One region of the Oceanobacillus sp. MO10714A genome, then DNA from elsewhere that is predicted to be linked to it. Evidence: riboswitches for the same ligand, from Rfam matches in the RefSeq annotation. Region 1 holds a riboswitch; each other region holds the start of a gene.

Region 1 (5,945 bases):
ATCATCTTTATATACGCATTCTTTATCTGTTCTAAATCCTGATCCGGACCGCTCGAGACGATTTGCATGCCGGCGTCTCCTGCTTTTTCCGATTGATAATAGTGGTCTTCATAATGGATATTACTTTTAGCTGCTTGGTTCCAGTCAAGGATAAACCGCGTCTGCATCCCTTCGACGGCAGAACCCTTTACACGCAGATGGGTATCGCGCCAGTAACCAAATTTTTTATCTTTACCAAGATACTCATCACCGATATTGAATCCCCCGATATAGCCGATTTTCCCATCAATGATTGCGAGTTTTCGGTGGTTACGGTAATTTATTTTAAAATTGACGAGTTTTGCTGGGAAAAAAGCTTCGACTTGAACACCGGCATCGCGAAGTCGCTTCACATATTTTTTACTTAAACGGCGTGAGCCCATTGCATCATAAAGGAAACGGACGGTGACACCTTCATTGGCCTTCTTGATCATGACATCGGCTAGTTTCATGCCGAGCTCGTCATTGCGAACAATATAATAAATTAAATGGATATGTTCTTTCGCCCGCCGCATGTCTTGCATCAAGCGTTCAAACTTCTCCTCTCCGTCGAGAAGTATATCAACCGCGTTGTTCTGAGATAAAAGGGAAGAATCTGTTCGTAAATTTAAATAAACCAGGCTCGCATATTTTTTCATATCTGCGTCGCTATATTCGAGTTCATCATTTTCAATATCACGAAGCTGAGACTGAACCGCCGCCTTTAATCCGAGTTTACTCTTCGTGTCCCAGACAAAAATCCGTCCATTACTGATTGGCTTTCCAAAGATTAAATAAAGAATAAATCCAGCAACTGGGATAAATAAAAGGACCATAAGCCAAGCCCAGGTGGACGAAGCGTTTTTCCGCTCCAGAAAGATAATCGACAACCCGAGAATGATATTAACTAATATTGTAATGTTCAACAAAATTGCAACTAAACTCATCCAACCAGCCCTCTTCATCAATCAAATCAACTAATATACTATAATATAGCACAACTCCCCCACCACTTCGAGCGGGACATTGGGGTCAGAGCATTTGTCCCGGTGTGGTGGGACATCGGGGTTGGGACATCGGGGTCAGAGCTTTTGTCCCGGTTTCTGTTAGAAAGTGGGGCAAAGCATTTACCTCAATTAATATACCCTACGAAGACAGCTTGAACACAAAAAACATCCTACCCCAAATCGGAATAAGATGCTTCTTTCCATTTATACGTATTAACAGTCTGTAATACCCCACAGAATGAGTTTCACTTTATACATGCTCTAGCGCTTGTTCCAAGTCATCCCAAATATCTTCCCAAGCTTCAAGCCCGATCGAGAGCCGGATCAATTGATCGGTAATGCCCATCTTTAAACGAGACGCTTCCGGCACGACTGCATGTGTCATTGTTGCTGGATGTTCAATCAATGTCTCCACATCCCCGAGACTCACTGCAATTTTAATAAAATTCAAGCGGTTCATAAAGTGCTGGGCATCTTGTTTACTTCCTTTTATTTCAAAAGAAATCATTCCGCCACTCTTACGCATCTGCTTTGCTGCAATTTTTCCGTCACTTGATTCCGTATCGCCCGGAAAATATATCGAAGCAACTTTTGGATGCCCTTTTAACTTTTCAAAAATATTAGCTGCATTTTCACAGTGGCGGTCCATTCGAATGGGCAATGTTTTCAAGCCGCGGAGCAGCAACCACGCATCAAATGGTGACATTATTCCGCCAATGTCCTTACGTGCGGTGATTGCCAAATCATCAATAAAATCTGCTTTACCGACGACAAGACCAGCAATGACATCACCATGGCCTCCAATATATTTCGTAGCACTATGAAGAACGACGTCACAGCCTAAATCAAGCGGGCGCTGTAAATAAGGTGTAGAGAACGTATTGTCCACGACGACTGGAATACTATATTCTTTCGCAACTTTTGTTACAAGTTCCAAATCAATAAGCTTCATTGTAGGATTGATCGGTGTTTCAACATAAATCAATGCGGTTTCTGGTTTTATTTTAGCGTGGATTGCATCTTCTGAGTCAAGCAGGGAGAAGTCTGACGTGATATTGTATTTTTCCTTCATCAGTGTTAATAATCCGTACGTGCATCCGTAAAGCCCAGCAGAGCATAAAACATGATCATTTGCCTTCGTTAAGGATAATAAAACCGCCGAAACAGCCGCCATACCTGAAGCAAAAGCAAGACCTTTCTCTCCATTTTCAAGCCGGGCAATCCGCTCCTCAAGGACACGAACGGTCGGATTTCCTAAACGCGAATAAACAAATCCCTCCTCTTCCCCGCTAAATCGTCTTTCGCCTTGTTCTGCCGTATCAAAAACATAAGTGGATGTTTGAAATAGTGGAATGGACAGACTTCCGAGCATTTCCTTTTCATCATAACCCTCATGAATCACTGCAGTTTCAAACCTTTGATATTTCTTTGTCATATGCTTCCTCCCCTTTACTTCTCATTTCAAAATGAAGCAATATCTCTATAACTAGCATACAAGAAAAAACACTATTATGAAAGCGTTTTCCGAGGGAGTTGGGACACTTGGGGTCAGAGCATTTGTCCCAATGGGACAGTTACACTGACCCCAATGTCCCACCTACCAGCGGGACAAATGCTCTGACCCCCTGTCCCGATTCTTGCGTTTTTGCGTAATTAGTCTTAATATTGTTTTTATACTTACAGAGGGGTTAGGATGGGGGATTGGTGACGATGGAATCGAGGGAAATGAAGTTAGGTACGTTATATACGTTTAGTGCATATTTGCTTTGGGGTTTCTTAACAATGTACTGGAAACTTCTCGATCATGTGAATCCAATGGAAACGCTCGCCCATCGAATTGTCTGGTCATTCATTTTCATGATTGCTTTACTGCTTACAATCAAACAATTCCGTTCGTTTCTCCATACGTGCCGAAATTTATTACGAAATCCAAAGGCTCTATTAGCTATTGCAGCTGCTTCAATTCTTATCTCGACGAATTGGTTCTTATTCATTTGGGCAGTCGCGAATGGTTACGTCCTCCAAGCAAGCCTAGGCTATTATATTAATCCATTAATGAGCATTTTCTTAGGTATTGTCGTTTTAAGGGAACAAGTAACGATGCGACAAGGATTTGCCTTTCTTCTGTGTGCCATAAGTGTCCTTTATCTGAGCGTATCAAGCGGTGTCTTTCCCTGGGTCTCACTTGCCCTTGCAACAAGCTTTGCAATCTATGGGCTTCTAAAAAAGAAAATCAACATTAGCTCCACCCATGGCCTAACGATTGAAACGATGCTAGTTACACCAATTGCAGCGGGCTACCTTTTCCTGCTACCACGTCAAGCTTTCACTCTGTCCCCTGCTATATCTGGGACAAATCTTTTACTTATTGGCGCAGGGATCGCCACAGCAATCCCACTTTTATTATTTGCTAATGGAGCAAAAGCAATTCCGCTATCTATGGTAGGGATTTTACAATTCATTACACCGACGATCATGCTCTTCCTAGGAGTATTCGTCTATCATGAAGCTTTTTCAATAGAAAAATTTATCGCCTTTTTATTTATCTGGTTTGCATTAATTCTCTATTTAAGCTCGGTATATCATCACCCAGCGAAAAGACAGGCAAATACATAAGAATGGGGTCAGAGCACTTGTCCCAGTGGGACAGATACACTGACCCCAATGTCCCAGCGCCTGCGGGACAGTTGCTCTGACCCCCATGTCCCAGGCCAGCGGGACAAATGCTCTGACCCCATGTCCCAGTATCAATCTTTTTTAAAATACCAACTAAAGGGGTTGACATTAGTCTGGATTAAACGTTATAATCGTCTGTAAATTTATAAAAGATTTTCAAGTAGCGCAATTAACGCGCTTCTAGCAAATCTGTAGCAAGAAATCTTCTTATCAAGAGCGGCGGAGGGATTAGGCCCGATGAAGCCCGGCAACCTTGAAGTAAGCAATTTTACTTTTAATGGTGCTAAATCCTACAGATCTACCCGGATCTGGAAGATAAGAGGAGGATATGTATAGTAAACTATACGCCCCTCTTCTTAAGGAAGGGGGGCGTTTTAATTATTCCCCTCTCTCCAAAACATTCCAAGCTACATATTTTTCAAAACCAAGGAGGAATTATCAATGTCAGAATTCAACATTTTCAATTTAGAAACACAAGCTCTTCACTCTGGTCAAGAGGAAGCAGATCCAACATCACGGGCAAGAGCGGTTCCGATTTATGAAACAACTTCCTATGTTTTCCGGGATACGGAGCATGCACAAAATCTTTTCGGGCTCGCAGAAGCAGGAAACATTTATACAAGAATCACCAACCCGACCGTCGCAGCTTTTGAACAACGGATTGCAGATCTTGAAGATGGTGTAGGAGCAGTGGCAACATCTTCTGGAATGGCTGCTATTACGCTCGCTATTCTAAACATCGCTGGAACCGGTGATGAAATCATTGCGGACAGCAATCTTTACGGTGGAACGTATAACCTGTTCCTAAACACCTTACCGAAATACGGAATCACATTTAAGCTAGTAGACGGAACAAACCCGGAGAATTTCCGAACAGCAATCACGGATAAAACGAAAGCAATATTCGGGGAAACGATTACGAACCCAAGCTTGAACGTATTTGATATTGAAGCAGTTGCTGAAATCGCGCATGAAAATGGGCTTCCACTCATTATCGATAATACATTTGCAACCCCATTCATCACAAAACCAATTAGCTGGGGCGCAGATATTGTGATCCACTCGGCAACGAAATGGATTGGCGGTCATGGTTCAACTATCGGTGGTGTCGTTATTGATGGTGGACGCTTCAACTGGGATAACCCGCGTTTCCCTGAGTTCACAACACCGGACGAAAGCTATAAAGGTTTAAAATACGTAGATGTAGGACCGGCTGCATATGCAACAAAATTACGTGTTCAACTTCTACGTGATATTGGTGCATCACTAAGTCCAAAGAGCGCATTCACTTTCATTCAAGGGCTAGAGTCTTTACAAGTACGTATCGATCGTCATTTGGAAAATACGAAAGAGGTCGTTAAGTACCTGAAGAACCACCCTGCTGTTGAATGGGTCAACTATCCGGGGCTTGAGGAGCACCCCTCCTATGAATTGGGGAAAAAGTATTTAAACCGAGGCGCAGGATCTATAATTACATTTGGTATTAAAGGTGGCCGGGAAGCAGGACGTAAGCTGATCGATAACATTACCCTCTGGTCCCATGTGGCAAACGTTGGAGATTCGAAATCCCTTATTATTCATCCCGCTTCAACGACACACCAACAACTAAGTGCAGAGGACTTACAAAAGAGTGGTACGCCTGAAGAGCTTGTCCGGCTATCAATTGGTCTTGAGTCAACGAAAGATATCTTGAAAGACCTTGACCAAGCTATTGCAAAAGCAACTGGTGAAGCACCACAATTCACACCGACTGCGGATGACGCAGCTAACTGGTTGCTCCATTCGCCTTTCGATCGCTCCAATGGGTTGAGAAAGAAAACAATTGCAGTTACTGGTGTTGATGAAGCAACCGAGAAGAAGTTGCGTAACTACGGTTTTGAAGTTGTAGCGGTTGAGGAGCCAAAACAATTGAATGGCACTTCCGAAACCCTTGATGCTCTTGTAGTAAATGCAGAAGAACTTCCGAAAGAAACAATCGAGCAACTTATCAATAAAGAAAGCAAAATTCTTTGGATTGAAAATAACATCGATGGTGCAGCAGCAGAATATGCACAAGCAGCAGGCATTCACGTGATCGAAAGCAAGTCCATTGCGGATGAATTAGACCGTATCCGTGGCAGTAAAGCAGCAAAAGAAGCAATCGAAATATAACAATTTTTTTATTAAAGAAACGAATGCAAGGTGCGTTCGTTTCTTTTTTGTTCCTGTCTCCTCGTTTAACTTCAACTTTTTGTGCGTAGAATA
Region 2 (5,945 bases), on a different contig from region 1:
AAGGAAGCATAAACATTTAAGCTTATGCTTCCTTTTACTACCGATTTCACAAATTTTAATTGCTTCCGCCAACCGGAACAACTGCCCCATCATAATTTTCTAAGATGAAGTTTTGGATTTCTTCCGATTGTAAAACATCAACTAATGTTTGGAACGCAGGATTGTCTTTGTCCTTACTGCGGACGGCGATGACGTTTACATACTCTGAATTCTCGTCTTCAATGAATAACGCATCTTCTAGCGGATTCAGGCCTGCATCGATGGCATAGTTTGTGTTGATTGCAACTAATGCATCCGGCTCCGACTCGTACATTTCTGGTAATAACAATGGATCCACATCTGGTGAGAATGTTAGATTCAATGGATTGTCTACAATATCATCAATTGTTGCCGTAGATTTCTCTGCACTCTCATCCAATGTAATCAAGTCTTGTTGCTCAAATAATGAAAGAATACGTCCATGGTCAGGAATGGAACGGCTGATGATAATCTCTTGACCATCCTCAATCTCATCAAGTGATGTGATATTCTTCGAGTAAACACCCATCGGTTCAATATGGATTCCATCAATATAATCTAAATCATACCCTGTGTCATCAATTGTTTGATCGAGGAACGGAATATGCTGGAAGAAGTTCGCATCGAGCGTACCCGATTCCAAGTCCTCATTCGGTAATACATAATCTTGATACATCTCGATTGTTATATTGATTCCTTCCTCTTCAAGCAACGGCTTAGCTTCTTCTAAAATTTCGGCATGGGGTGTACTTGATGCGCCAATAACGATATCAACCGGTTCTGTGGCTTCTTCTCCAGCGGTGTTATCTGCATCATCTGCACCATTTGCGGTATCTTCTTTTTCTCCACTTGTACCACATGCAGCCAGCAACAGAATGAATGATAGTAGAATTAATCCTAGAAACTTTCTCATCTTTATTCCTCTCCTTTTTATCTTTTATCTATTTTATTGGTAATGAAATCTCCAATAAATTGAATAATAAATACAATGATCAAAATTATTATCGTACAAATAAACACAAGATCAAAGTTCCGGCGCTGGAAACCATAGAAATAAGCATAATCTCCAAGACCGCCTGCCCCAATTATTCCTGCCATCGCGGTATAGCCGATAAGTGCAATAGCTGTAACGGTCAGCCCTGATACGAGAGCTGGTAAGGATTCAGGTATCAATACTTTAAATATAATCGTACTCGTCTTCGCACCGATTGATTTTGCAGCTTCAATGACACCTTTATCAACTTCCCGGAACGCAATCTCCACAAGCCGAGCGTAAAATGGCGCGCTGCCGATAATTAGCGCTGGTAGCGCAGCACTTGGTCCTCGAATCGTCCCAATAAGGAAATTTGTAAATGGAAATAATAACAGAATCAATATTATAAACGGAATCGAACGGAATACGTTGACAACAGATGCGGTTATTGCATTAATGACTTTATTTTCCCAAATACCGCCTCTTGCTGTAAGAAATAGTAATAATCCAAGAAGTATTCCGATGACCAAGGTGCCTAATAGCGAAATAATTGTCATATAAAAAGTTTCATTAGTCGCTGTTAACAGCTCGTCCATATTCACATTTTCAAACATTTAGGATGACCTCCAATTCCACGGAGGTTTTCGTTTGAACATAGAGAATAGCACGGTCAATTTCCGCATCCTCACCAGTAATTTGAACAAACAATGTTCCGTAACTTCCGGTCTTCGTATTCGTAATCTTGCCTTGGATAATATTGATATCGATGGCAAACTGTTTCGCAAGCTGACTGATTAAAGCTTTGTTTGCTGATTCTCCGATAAATTGCAGTTTGATGAGCTTTCCTTCTGGATTATCTTGCAGCATACTTGGGATCGCATCCTCTTCCTCTGCATTTCCCATCACCTGGCTAACAAATTTCTTTGTTATTTGTTGTTTCGGATGAAGGAAAACATCGAGGACATCTCCCATTTCCACTACTTTTCCCTCTTCCATAACAGCAACCCGGTGGCAAATTTTCCGGATGACCTGCATTTCGTGGGTAATCAGAATAATTGTGAGTCCCATCTTTTCATTGATGTCAACGAGTAGATCCAAAATAGATGTTGTCGTTTCCGGGTCAAGAGCAGATGTCGCTTCATCACAAAGTAATAGTTTCGGTTTGTTCGCCAGTGATCTAGCAATACCGACACGCTGTTTTTGTCCACCACTTAATTCAGATGGATAAGCATCTTCCCGACCAGTTAAACCGACCAAGTCGATCAATTCTTGAACCCGCTGTTTACGCTCCGTTTTGCTCACTCCAGCAATTTCAAGCGGGAATGCAATGTTCTCTGCCACAGTCCGCGACCATAGTAAATTAAAATGTTGAAACACCATTCCAATATCTTGGCGTGCAATGCGGAGATCATTTTTCTTCAAACGTGTTATGTCTTTATCACCTATTGTTACTGATCCACCTGATGGCTCCTCCAACCGATTGAGCAAGCGGATGAAGGTACTTTTACCAGCACCACTATAACCAATAACGCCAAATATTTCTCCTTCTTTTATATCCAGATCCAAATCATCAACTGCAATGATTTGCCTTTCTTTTGTAACGTATTGCTTCCTTAAACCTTTAATGGAAATCAACGTACTATCTCCTTCCAAATAAATCAAAAAAGCGTCTTTCTATTCGAGAACAGAAAGACGCTTTTACCTATAGTTGCATTTCTTGTTCTCTTATCTATCAAGATATTAGCAGGAATTGGCACCTTTCAAACGACTTTGAAGGTTGCCGCGGTTTCACAGGGCCAGTCCCTCCACCGCTCTCGATAAGAGCATACCTATTCAATTAACATAAAGAAATCATAGCATGAGTTGAGTTATGCTGTCAATAGCTTTCCCCAGCGAAGAGCTCAGGCTTATATTCGAAAAGATAACGATAAATATTACCGGTAGAATAGAAAGTATACACTTTCTCCTTTACTTCATTATTCTCCTTAATTAATAAACAAGGCACGTTCTCTATTTTATGTTCGTGTAAGAAAGCTTCTTCAAAATTGGCATTCATTTCATAAAATATTTCTTCGCCATGAATGTCTTCAATTTTTTCAAGTATCGTCCTAGCGATATGGCATGTGCCACAAAATGGCGAATAAATATATAATAAGTAAGAATCTTTCTTTAGCTGTTTTGATATTACTTTCTGCATAGACTCACCTGACTAATATAAAAATGTTGGTCGTACTGAAAAATGTTTTGCAACGAGTAAGGAGGCAAGGATTTTATAAGGGGTAGTTGCGACTTCACGGTAATCCCTGCTAATATAAATATGGTCGGCATGAGGGAGTTCCCGTGCCAGTTGTTTTCGTAGTTTCAAGCCATTTTTATCTTCATCGACAAAGATGTAGACATCATTTTCATCTAAGTTATATGTTTCTAACAGCTCATCAAACCAATGGACGCTTAGTGAGCCGTTTGTACAAATAATCGTGACTTCTTCGCTTAGAATTTCTTCTATCTTACGTTTATCTGTCAACCCCTCCACAATAATAACTTTTTCGGTTTCGTGCGCTATCATACCCTGCCACTCCTTATCCGATCAAATCATCCACCTATTATAGCATATGAAAGAAAGGAGGCTGACTATACTGTTTTATTGTATAGTTAGTCCCCCTCCTTTTTTGTCTTGCTTTAGTATTATTCTTCTATGATTGCTTTGTATTCTTCAGCTGTCAGTAAATTATCCCATTCGCTTGCGTCCTCTAGTTCTACAACGATCATCCAAGCCTGTTCATATGGAGATTCGTTGACAAGTTCTGGGCTGTCTTCCAATTCTTCATTGATTTCAACTATTGTCCCTTTGACTGGTGCATATAGCTCGGAAACTGTTTTTACCGATTCTACACTGCCAAATGAATCGTCCGCTTCGACTGTGTCGCCCTCTTCCGGAAGTTCGACAAACACGATATCTCCAAGTTCATCTTGAGCGAAATCAGTAATTCCGATGCGCACTTTATTGTCGCTCTCTTTCTTAATCCACTCGTGCTCTTTCGTATAACGTAAGTCCTCTGGTAAATTCATCGGTTATCATCCTTTCCGTTTCTTCTACTCCAACTATACAATGGATAGATTAGAAAATCTACTGTACATCACATTTTCTCTTTACCTTCTGTACTAATTCCAAGTTGATTCGTATTCGTCTTCTTTAAAACCAACAGTGATTTTGTCTCCCATCGCTGCTATCGGCCGTTTTATCAACATGCCGTCAGAAGCTAGGTATTCTGCCATTTCTTCAACTGAAGCATCTTTAATCTTCTCTTTCATATTCAATTCGCGATATTTTTTACCGCTCGTATTAAAGAACTTCTTCGGTTCTAGACCACTTTTTTCAATTAATTGTAAAATCTTATCCTTAGATGGTGTATCCTCAACGATATGGACTGCCTCAAAGTCGATATCGTTCGCTTCCAACCACTTCTTCGCATTTCTGCACGTGCCGCATTTTGGATACCAGTAAAAAGTCATACTCATTTTAAAAACCAGCTCCTTTATGTAATTACCACTATTTTAACATAGAAGGTTTGTTGACACATGTATTTGCTACAGAGCTCGTATGGTTTAAAAAAAATCGTCCGGAGCATATTCTATACTCCGGACGAACTGAAATTATACGATATATTTTTCACTTTCGATGAGTGATTTGGCGATTTCCCGTTTCTTCGCAATAACATTCGTCGGTTCATGACGGGTCAATTTACGTAAGGAAGAGAGCATCATCCGTAGAGTATCTCCATCTTCCACCGCAATTAAGATCTCTTTTGCCGCTGCCTCAATCCGATTGAATGCTTCCTGTACATATACTTGTGTATAAAGCAGTTTCAGCTCATTCTTCTCCTCTCCCGTCTGATGAATCGCTTTTTCAGTACGGAGGAGGGCTGATTCCATATTAAAGACATCTCCAACCATATTGGCCAAGTGGACGAGAATTTCTTGCTCATTCTCAAGTTTCTGCATGTATTTCTGTGCCGCCAAACCTGCACCTAAGAGAACAATTTTCTTTGCATTACGCACTAAATGCTTTTCCTGATCAAGTGGTTCTGTGCCAACTTCTTCAGGCATCATCATCATAAGCTCTTCCTGAAGTCCTTGGGCTTTCTGTAATAATGGCAGTTCCCCTTTCATTGCCTTTTTCAGCAATGTTCCCGGAACGAGCAGTCGGTTGATTTCATTCGTACCTTCAAATATCCGGTTGATCCTGGAATCCCGGTAGATTCTTTCTACTTCATATTCCTCCATGAACCCATACCCACCATGCAGCTGAACCGCTTCGTCAGCGGTGCGGTCAAGTAATTCTGTCGCCATATATTTCGTAATCGAGCATTCGATTTGGTACTCAGCAATTGCCCGGGCAATTTCCCGACCGTCCTCAAGTTCTTCATCAGACAAAGCACCCATCCGCTGCTCGAACAATCCAACTGTACGATAAACCGCACTCTCATTTGCATAGATTTCACTCGCCATCGTAGCAAGCTTAGATTGGGTTAGGGAGAAGCTTGAAATTGGTACACTGAATTGTTTCCGTTCATTCACATATTTTGCCGCTAGTTCAAATGCCCGTTTCGAACCACCGACACCACCGACGGCTAGTTTGTAACGTCCAACGTTTAAAATATTAAAGGCAATAATATGTCCTCTACCTTTTTCACCTAGGAGATTTTCTACCGGTACTTCTGCATCTTCCAAAATCAGTGTCCGGGTTGATGAACTCTTAATCCCCATCTTTTTCTCTTCCAAACCAGTGGACACACCTGGATAATCGCGTTCTACAATGAACGCAGAGAAATGTTCACCATCAATTTTTGCATAGACGACAAATACATCTGCGAACGCGGAGTTCGTGATCCACTGCTTTTCCCCATTCAAAATATAATGGGTTCCTGCCTCATTCAGCTTAGCAGTCGCTTTT
Region 3 (5,945 bases), on a different contig from region 1:
TGGGAAACTTGCAACCAAACTGGGAATTCTTGATTCTTGTAAAAACTGCGAACTAACGCGTCTGCTTCATAGTATTTTGCCAAAGTGTCACCGATCCCAGCCTTCAAAAATCGAATCGGTGAAGCTGCAATGATTGCTGGTTCAATCAGGACGAGCGTGTTCGCTACCGGGAACTCGGTATAGTGGGAATGAGTTCCGTCCGCTTCATAGAATACGCTAAGCGGTGTCCAGGCGGCACAGGTCGCTGCGATTGTCGGTATTAGAACCGACTTGATTCCAGATTGGACGGCTGCTGCTTTTGCAATATCGAGTGCAGTCCCTCCGCCGATACCGATGACAGCATCCGCTTTTTCTTTTTCGCACATTGCTGCTAATTGTTCGCTCGTTTCTAATGTGCAAGGACCATCGACGAATGTTAATGCTTGGTGATCCAATTCTTCCGGAAGATAGGGTGATGTCGCTTGCCATGCCTTTCTGCCACTTACAATATGAATATTTTTTACACCTAAATCTGCCAGATGCGTCGGTAATTCTTTTAAAACACCGGAACCGGTCCGGTAATGGCCTGGTGCTCCTTTTACAATTGCTGTTGCCATCTAACGTGCTCCTTTTTTCGCCTACTTCGCTTAATCTTTCAAAATATGAATATTTCGCGCTACCTTGACACTCGACGCTCCGGCAAGCGCAAGGGAGGATCTTGTCTGCTGCATAAAGTTTGTGAGTACTTTTTCAACACCGGCTTGTCCAGCGAGGGCTAGCCCATATGCGTAAGGTCTGCCGAGTAAAACCGCGTCGGCACCTAGCGCAAGTGCTTTAACGACATCTGCTCCGCGGCGAATGCCACTATCGATTAAAATCGGGACTTCCCCTCCAACCTCTTCTACAACTGCTGGGAGCGCGTCAATGCTAGAGATGACACCATCTAACTGCCGACCGCCATGGTTGGAAACGATAATGCCATCGACCCCGTTTTCAATCGCGAGTCTTGCATCTGTCGGATGTAGGATTCCTTTTAATAAAACCGGGAGAGATGTGCGTTTCTTCAGTTCAGCAACATGCTTCCAGCTTAACTTCGGATGGTAAATGTTTTGCAAAATTTCTTCTACGACAGATGCCTCGTCGTCCTGCTTTAATGTGGATAGAAAGGCACTATCTGTAATATAATTCGCTTTTCCGTAGCCTGCTTTCAGCGGTGAGAATCGGTTCGTCATGTCCTCCTCGCGCCAGCCGAACATTGTTGTATCGATAGTAAGGACGATTGCTTGATAGCCTGCTTCTTCTGCACGCTTTACCATATTAAAGGAAATATTTTCGTTATTGGACCAGTACAACTGGAACCATTTTGGACTACCTTCTGAAACCTCTGCCACTTCCTCGATTGCGTAACTGGAAACCGTGCTTTGTATATAAGGTACATCCAATTTCGCAGCTGCTTTTGCAACCGCAAGTTCCGCTTCTTCATGCGTAGTTTTCAGCATTCCGATCGGAGCGAGCAAAAATGGGTGGCGGTACGTATGACCAAATAGCTCAATACTTGTATCCACGTTGGAGACATCATTTAAATATTGGGGCAGAATAGAATATTTCTCGAATGAAGCGGTGTTTTTCCGCAACGTCTCCTCCCCTCCGCCTCCTGAGCGGGTGTATCCAAATGCATTTTTCGACATTTTTTCTTTCGCTTTTGCCTCTAATTCTTCTACACGAAAAGGAAAAGTCTCCGTTGTTTCTAGGTTCGTAATGAATGCATCTTTCGGCTTTGTAGTCGTCAAGACTTCTACCTCCTAAAGTTGGCTTTCTTCCGTTTAATCCTTTTTCAAACGTGCAGCGATCCGGTTACCAAGGGACTGGATTCCTTGGACGAGGATGATTAAGATAAAGACCGTTGCATACATGACATCTACTTCATAACGTAAGTGTCCGAAACGATACGCAAGATCTCCGAGTCCCCCTGCACCGACTAGACCGGCCATTGCGGTCGCACCGATCAAGCTGATTGTAACAATTGTTAAGCCTAAAACGATGGATGGACGTGCTTCCCGAAGCATGACACTCCAGATGATTTTATGTGTTTTAATCCCCATTGCTTTATATGCTTCAATAATTCCGCTATCCACTTCGAGTAGAGAACTTTCCAGTAAGCGTGCAAGATATGGTGCGGTGTAAATAACGAGTGGAACGATAACACCTTGCACGCCAATCGTTGTGCCGACCAAGAATTTCGTAAATGGCAGAATAAAGAATAATAGAATAATAAACGGAATCGAGCGGACTATGTTTATAACGAGATTCAATAATTGATAGACGAATTTATTTTCCAATGATTGTCCCGGGCGTGTCAGTACAACAAGTATGCCTAAAGGCACCCCAATCAAAATCGCAAAAAATAAGGAAATGATGACCATTTGAAACGTTTCAATGATAGCTTGGCCAATAATAGGCAGCCATTGTTCGATAAAGTTTTCCATTTTATTTATTCACCCTCCACTTCTTCTGTTACGACCCCTTGATCGTTTAAGAACGTTAAGGAGGCATTGATTTGATCCTGTTCACCAACAAGATGAATGATCAGATTTCCGACGATTCCGTTTTTCAATTCCATAATATTCGCCGTTAAAATATTCGGCTTCACTTTAAACTTCTCAATCACTTGTGCAAGTAAAGGCTCCCCGGCACTCTCTCCAATAAAGGTAAGGCTCGTCACCGTACCATTTAGTTTCAATTGGTTGATGAGTGATGCGGATAATTTACGCTGAGAAATCGTATCTAAAAACTTCTTTGTCGTCTGATGACGGGGATCGGTGAACAATTCGATACTGGAACGCTGTTCAACGATTTCTCCATTTTCAAGAACCGACACATCGTCACAAATCTTCTGAATGACACTCATTTCGTGGGTAATGAGTAAGATGGTTATCCCCAGTTCTTCGTTAATCTTAAGGAGTAGATCAAGAATTGAATTAGTTGTTTCGGGGTCAAGGGCACTTGTCGCCTCGTCGCTCAGCAGGATTTCTGGTTCCTGTGATAATGCACGTGCAATGGCGACCCGCTGCTTCTGTCCACCAGATAATTGAGAAGGATAGCTGTCCTCTCTGTCTGCTAAATCAACAATTTTCAAATATTTTTCTACACGTTCTTTCACTTCTGTTTTGTTAAGCCCTAGAAGTCTTAGTGGTGTTGCTACGTTCTCATAAACGGTTGCAGTCTTCATGAGATTGAAATGCTGGAAAATCATTCCGATCTTCTGTCTCATTTTCCGCAAATTTTCATTTGATAGGGCTGTTAGCTCTGTGCCATTGATTGTTACCGTTCCACTGTTCGGCTTTTCCAGTAAATTGACGAGCCGGATTAAGGTACTTTTACCAGCACCACTGTAGCCAATGACACCGTGGATTTCACCTTTTTTTACATGAAGGTTAACATTGTTTACCGCTGTAACATTCCCATTTTTAGATGGGAATACCTTCGTGATGTTCTCTAATTTGATCATCTATCTACCTTTCCCTTCCAATCGTCTTTAGATTAAGAAATAGTTGGTATAAAAATAGCCTCTCTTTTCTAAAGAAAGAGAGGCTTTGTATGTATTCAGAGGTCCTCTCTTATCTTTCAAAACATCACGTTTTGCTGGAATTAGCACCTCTTTTATGGTTGACATAAAAAGGTTGCCGAGCTTCATCGGGCCAGTCCCTCAGCTACTCTTGATAAGAGATAAAACTATTTAATTATATTGATATAGACTACAGCAAAAGTTACGTGTCGTCAACTCTTATTTTAGTAATCTTTCAGACTAAGAGAAAAGTTTAAGTTTTTCAATCCGTTCGACTGCTTCTTCAAGACGGGCTTCATCAACTAGTAAACCGATCCGGATATAACCTTCCCCGTACGTCCCGAAGCCATTTCCGGCGGCGACAGCAACATCAGCCTTTTCCAGTAGCAAATCAGCAAATTGCTCACTTGTATACCCACTCGGAACCGGCAGCCATGCAAAGAACGAGCCACTAGGAGCTTCAACTTCCCAACCAATCCGTTTACATGCCGCGATTAATGCATTCCTGCGCCCTTCATACAGCTCGACTAATTCCTCCACACTTGATTGCTCTGCAGTTAAGGCAACAGCCGCCGCATGTTGGACTGCGGGGAACAGACTAACGAATAAATGATCTTGCAGGAGATTGATCGCTTCAATCATTTTCGCGTTGCCAACAGCAAAGCCTACTCGCCAACCGGCCATATTGTATGTTTTCGATAAGGTATAAAGCTCGATCCCGATATCTTTAGCGCCCTCTACCTCGAGGAAACTAACCGGTTTTTTCCCGTCAAAGCCTATTGCACCGTAAGCAATATCATGGACGATACCGATACCGTGCTCCTTGCCTAACTGTGCCGTCTCTTCGAAAAATTCTTTGGAAGCGATGGCTCCTGTAGGATTATTCGGATAATTTAAGTAAAGTAATTTCGCTTCTTCTAATTGTTTCGGCGTGAGCTTGTCATAGTCTGGTAAGAATGCATTTTCTCGAAGTAATGGCATTACTTCATGCCGAACATTCGCAAGCTTGACGCCAGATAGATAGTCCGGGTAGCCTGGATCTGGCAGTAACAGCATGTCGCCTTCGTTCATTAAGGCGAGGGGTAGTTCGACTAAGCCAATCTTCGTCCCAAATAAAACAGCTACTTCCGCTTCCGGGTCTAAATCGACATTGTATTCCCGCTTATAGAAATCGGCTGCTGCTCGTTTCAATTCCGCTGTGCCACGAAACGGCGAGTATTTATGTGAATTTGGGTCTGCGGCAGCTTCTTGCAAAGCTTGCACAATATTGGGTGGAGTTGGTTGATCCGGGTTCCCTTGCCCCAAATTAATGACATCGCGACCTTCTGCGTATGCTTTTGTCACTTTTTCTACGAGAGTTGCAAAAAATTGAACGGGCAACTCCTTTAGGCGATTCGAAAATTCCATTGACATAACCTCTTTATTTGTATATTTAATATAACTCTGGGACACGGCTTTCAAAGATTGGGACACTTTTTCTGACTTCAATTACCCTGTCCGGATTGATTGTGCCTCGTAATGTTTCTTCTTTATCTTCTGAACCTTTTACGAGAACATCTCCCCAAGGGTCTGCGATTAAAGAAGTTCCGGTGTATTTAACCTCATTCAGGGTGCCGACATTGTTTGCAGATACGACATACATTTGGTTTTCAATTGCGCGGGCTATTTGCAGGTTAACCCAATGATTGGTCCGCGGTTTCGGCCATTCGGCAGGGATAAATAATACTTGCGCCCCGTCTAACGCCAACTTGCGCGTGAGTTCTGGAAAACGCAGGTCATAGCAAATAATGACACCCATCCGAATCCCATCGAGTTCAAAAGTTTGCACTTTTTCCTTGCCACCAGTCAAGTATGCTGGTTCGTTCAACATCGGTACGAGGTGCATCTTGCTATATTCATAAACAAGGTTGCCGGCGCGGTCAAAAACAAGACTCGTATTATATAATTTGTCATCCACTTTATTCGCAATCGAGCCACCGACAATATTAATCTTGTATTCCTTCGCCAATTCACTTAAAAAAGATTTAGTAGGCTCTAATGCATCATCTGCAATTGTTTGGAGCTCTTCCAGCACATAGGATGTTGTCCACATTTCCGGCAATAGGATGATGTCTGGCTTATCATTCTTTACTTCTGATCCAACCCAACGCTTCACCTTTTCCCTGTTATCATGCGGGGAACCTGGTACAAGTTCCATTTGGTAAACAGCAACTTTCATCATATCCATCCCCTTTCAAATATATATCATATTAGCACACTTCCACCTATCATACATAAAAAACATGGACAGAATATCGTCCATGTTTCCGCTGGGACATTGGGGTTGGTGGGACATTGGGGTCAGAGCAAGTGTCCCAGTTATGAGCGGGACATCGGTGGGACATTGGGGTCAGAGCGAGTG

Evidence for each region. Region 1 has a riboswitch for S-adenosylmethionine ahead of SPD53_RS04290 (O-acetylhomoserine aminocarboxypropyltransferase/cysteine synthase family protein). Riboswitches for the same ligand answer to the same signal wherever they lie in the genome.
Region 2: linked by a shared signal. The riboswitch ahead of SPD53_RS16005 (methionine ABC transporter ATP-binding protein) and the one ahead of SPD53_RS04290 (O-acetylhomoserine aminocarboxypropyltransferase/cysteine synthase family protein) in region 1 are both predicted to bind S-adenosylmethionine.
Region 3: linked by a shared signal. The riboswitch ahead of SPD53_RS16545 (methionine ABC transporter ATP-binding protein) and the one ahead of SPD53_RS04290 (O-acetylhomoserine aminocarboxypropyltransferase/cysteine synthase family protein) in region 1 are both predicted to bind S-adenosylmethionine.

Annotation. Positions count from the first base shown of each region.
Region 1 covers NZ_JAXHDC010000003.1:100,706-106,650, forward strand. The annotation lists gene cls (cardiolipin synthase) at 1-965, opposite strand, end outside; gene megL (methionine gamma-lyase) at 1,276-2,460, opposite strand; gene rarD (EamA family transporter RarD) at 2,736-3,641, shown strand; SAM riboswitch class I at 3,906-4,023, shown strand; gene SPD53_RS04290 (O-acetylhomoserine aminocarboxypropyltransferase/cysteine synthase family protein) at 4,143-5,852, shown strand.
Region 2 covers NZ_JAXHDC010000043.1:9,529-15,473, reverse strand. The annotation lists gene SPD53_RS16015 (MetQ/NlpA family ABC transporter substrate-binding protein) at 56-931, opposite strand; gene SPD53_RS16010 (methionine ABC transporter permease) at 949-1,605, opposite strand; gene SPD53_RS16005 (methionine ABC transporter ATP-binding protein) at 1,598-2,626, opposite strand; SAM riboswitch class I at 2,714-2,815, opposite strand; gene SPD53_RS16000 (thioredoxin family protein) at 2,868-3,188, opposite strand; gene SPD53_RS15995 (toprim domain-containing protein) at 3,201-3,557, opposite strand; gene gcvH (glycine cleavage system protein GcvH) at 3,677-4,060, opposite strand; gene SPD53_RS15985 (arsenate reductase family protein) at 4,154-4,510, opposite strand; gene SPD53_RS15980 (acyl-CoA dehydrogenase family protein) at 4,646-5,945, opposite strand, start outside.
Region 3 covers NZ_JAXHDC010000047.1:59-6,003, reverse strand. The annotation lists gene SPD53_RS16560 (iron-containing alcohol dehydrogenase family protein) at 1-596, opposite strand, end outside; gene SPD53_RS16555 (alpha-hydroxy-acid oxidizing protein) at 627-1,769, opposite strand; gene SPD53_RS16550 (methionine ABC transporter permease) at 1,803-2,465, opposite strand; gene SPD53_RS16545 (methionine ABC transporter ATP-binding protein) at 2,471-3,487, opposite strand; SAM riboswitch class I at 3,594-3,705, opposite strand; gene SPD53_RS16540 (pyridoxal phosphate-dependent aminotransferase) at 3,785-4,951, opposite strand; gene SPD53_RS16535 (carbon-nitrogen family hydrolase) at 4,977-5,762, opposite strand.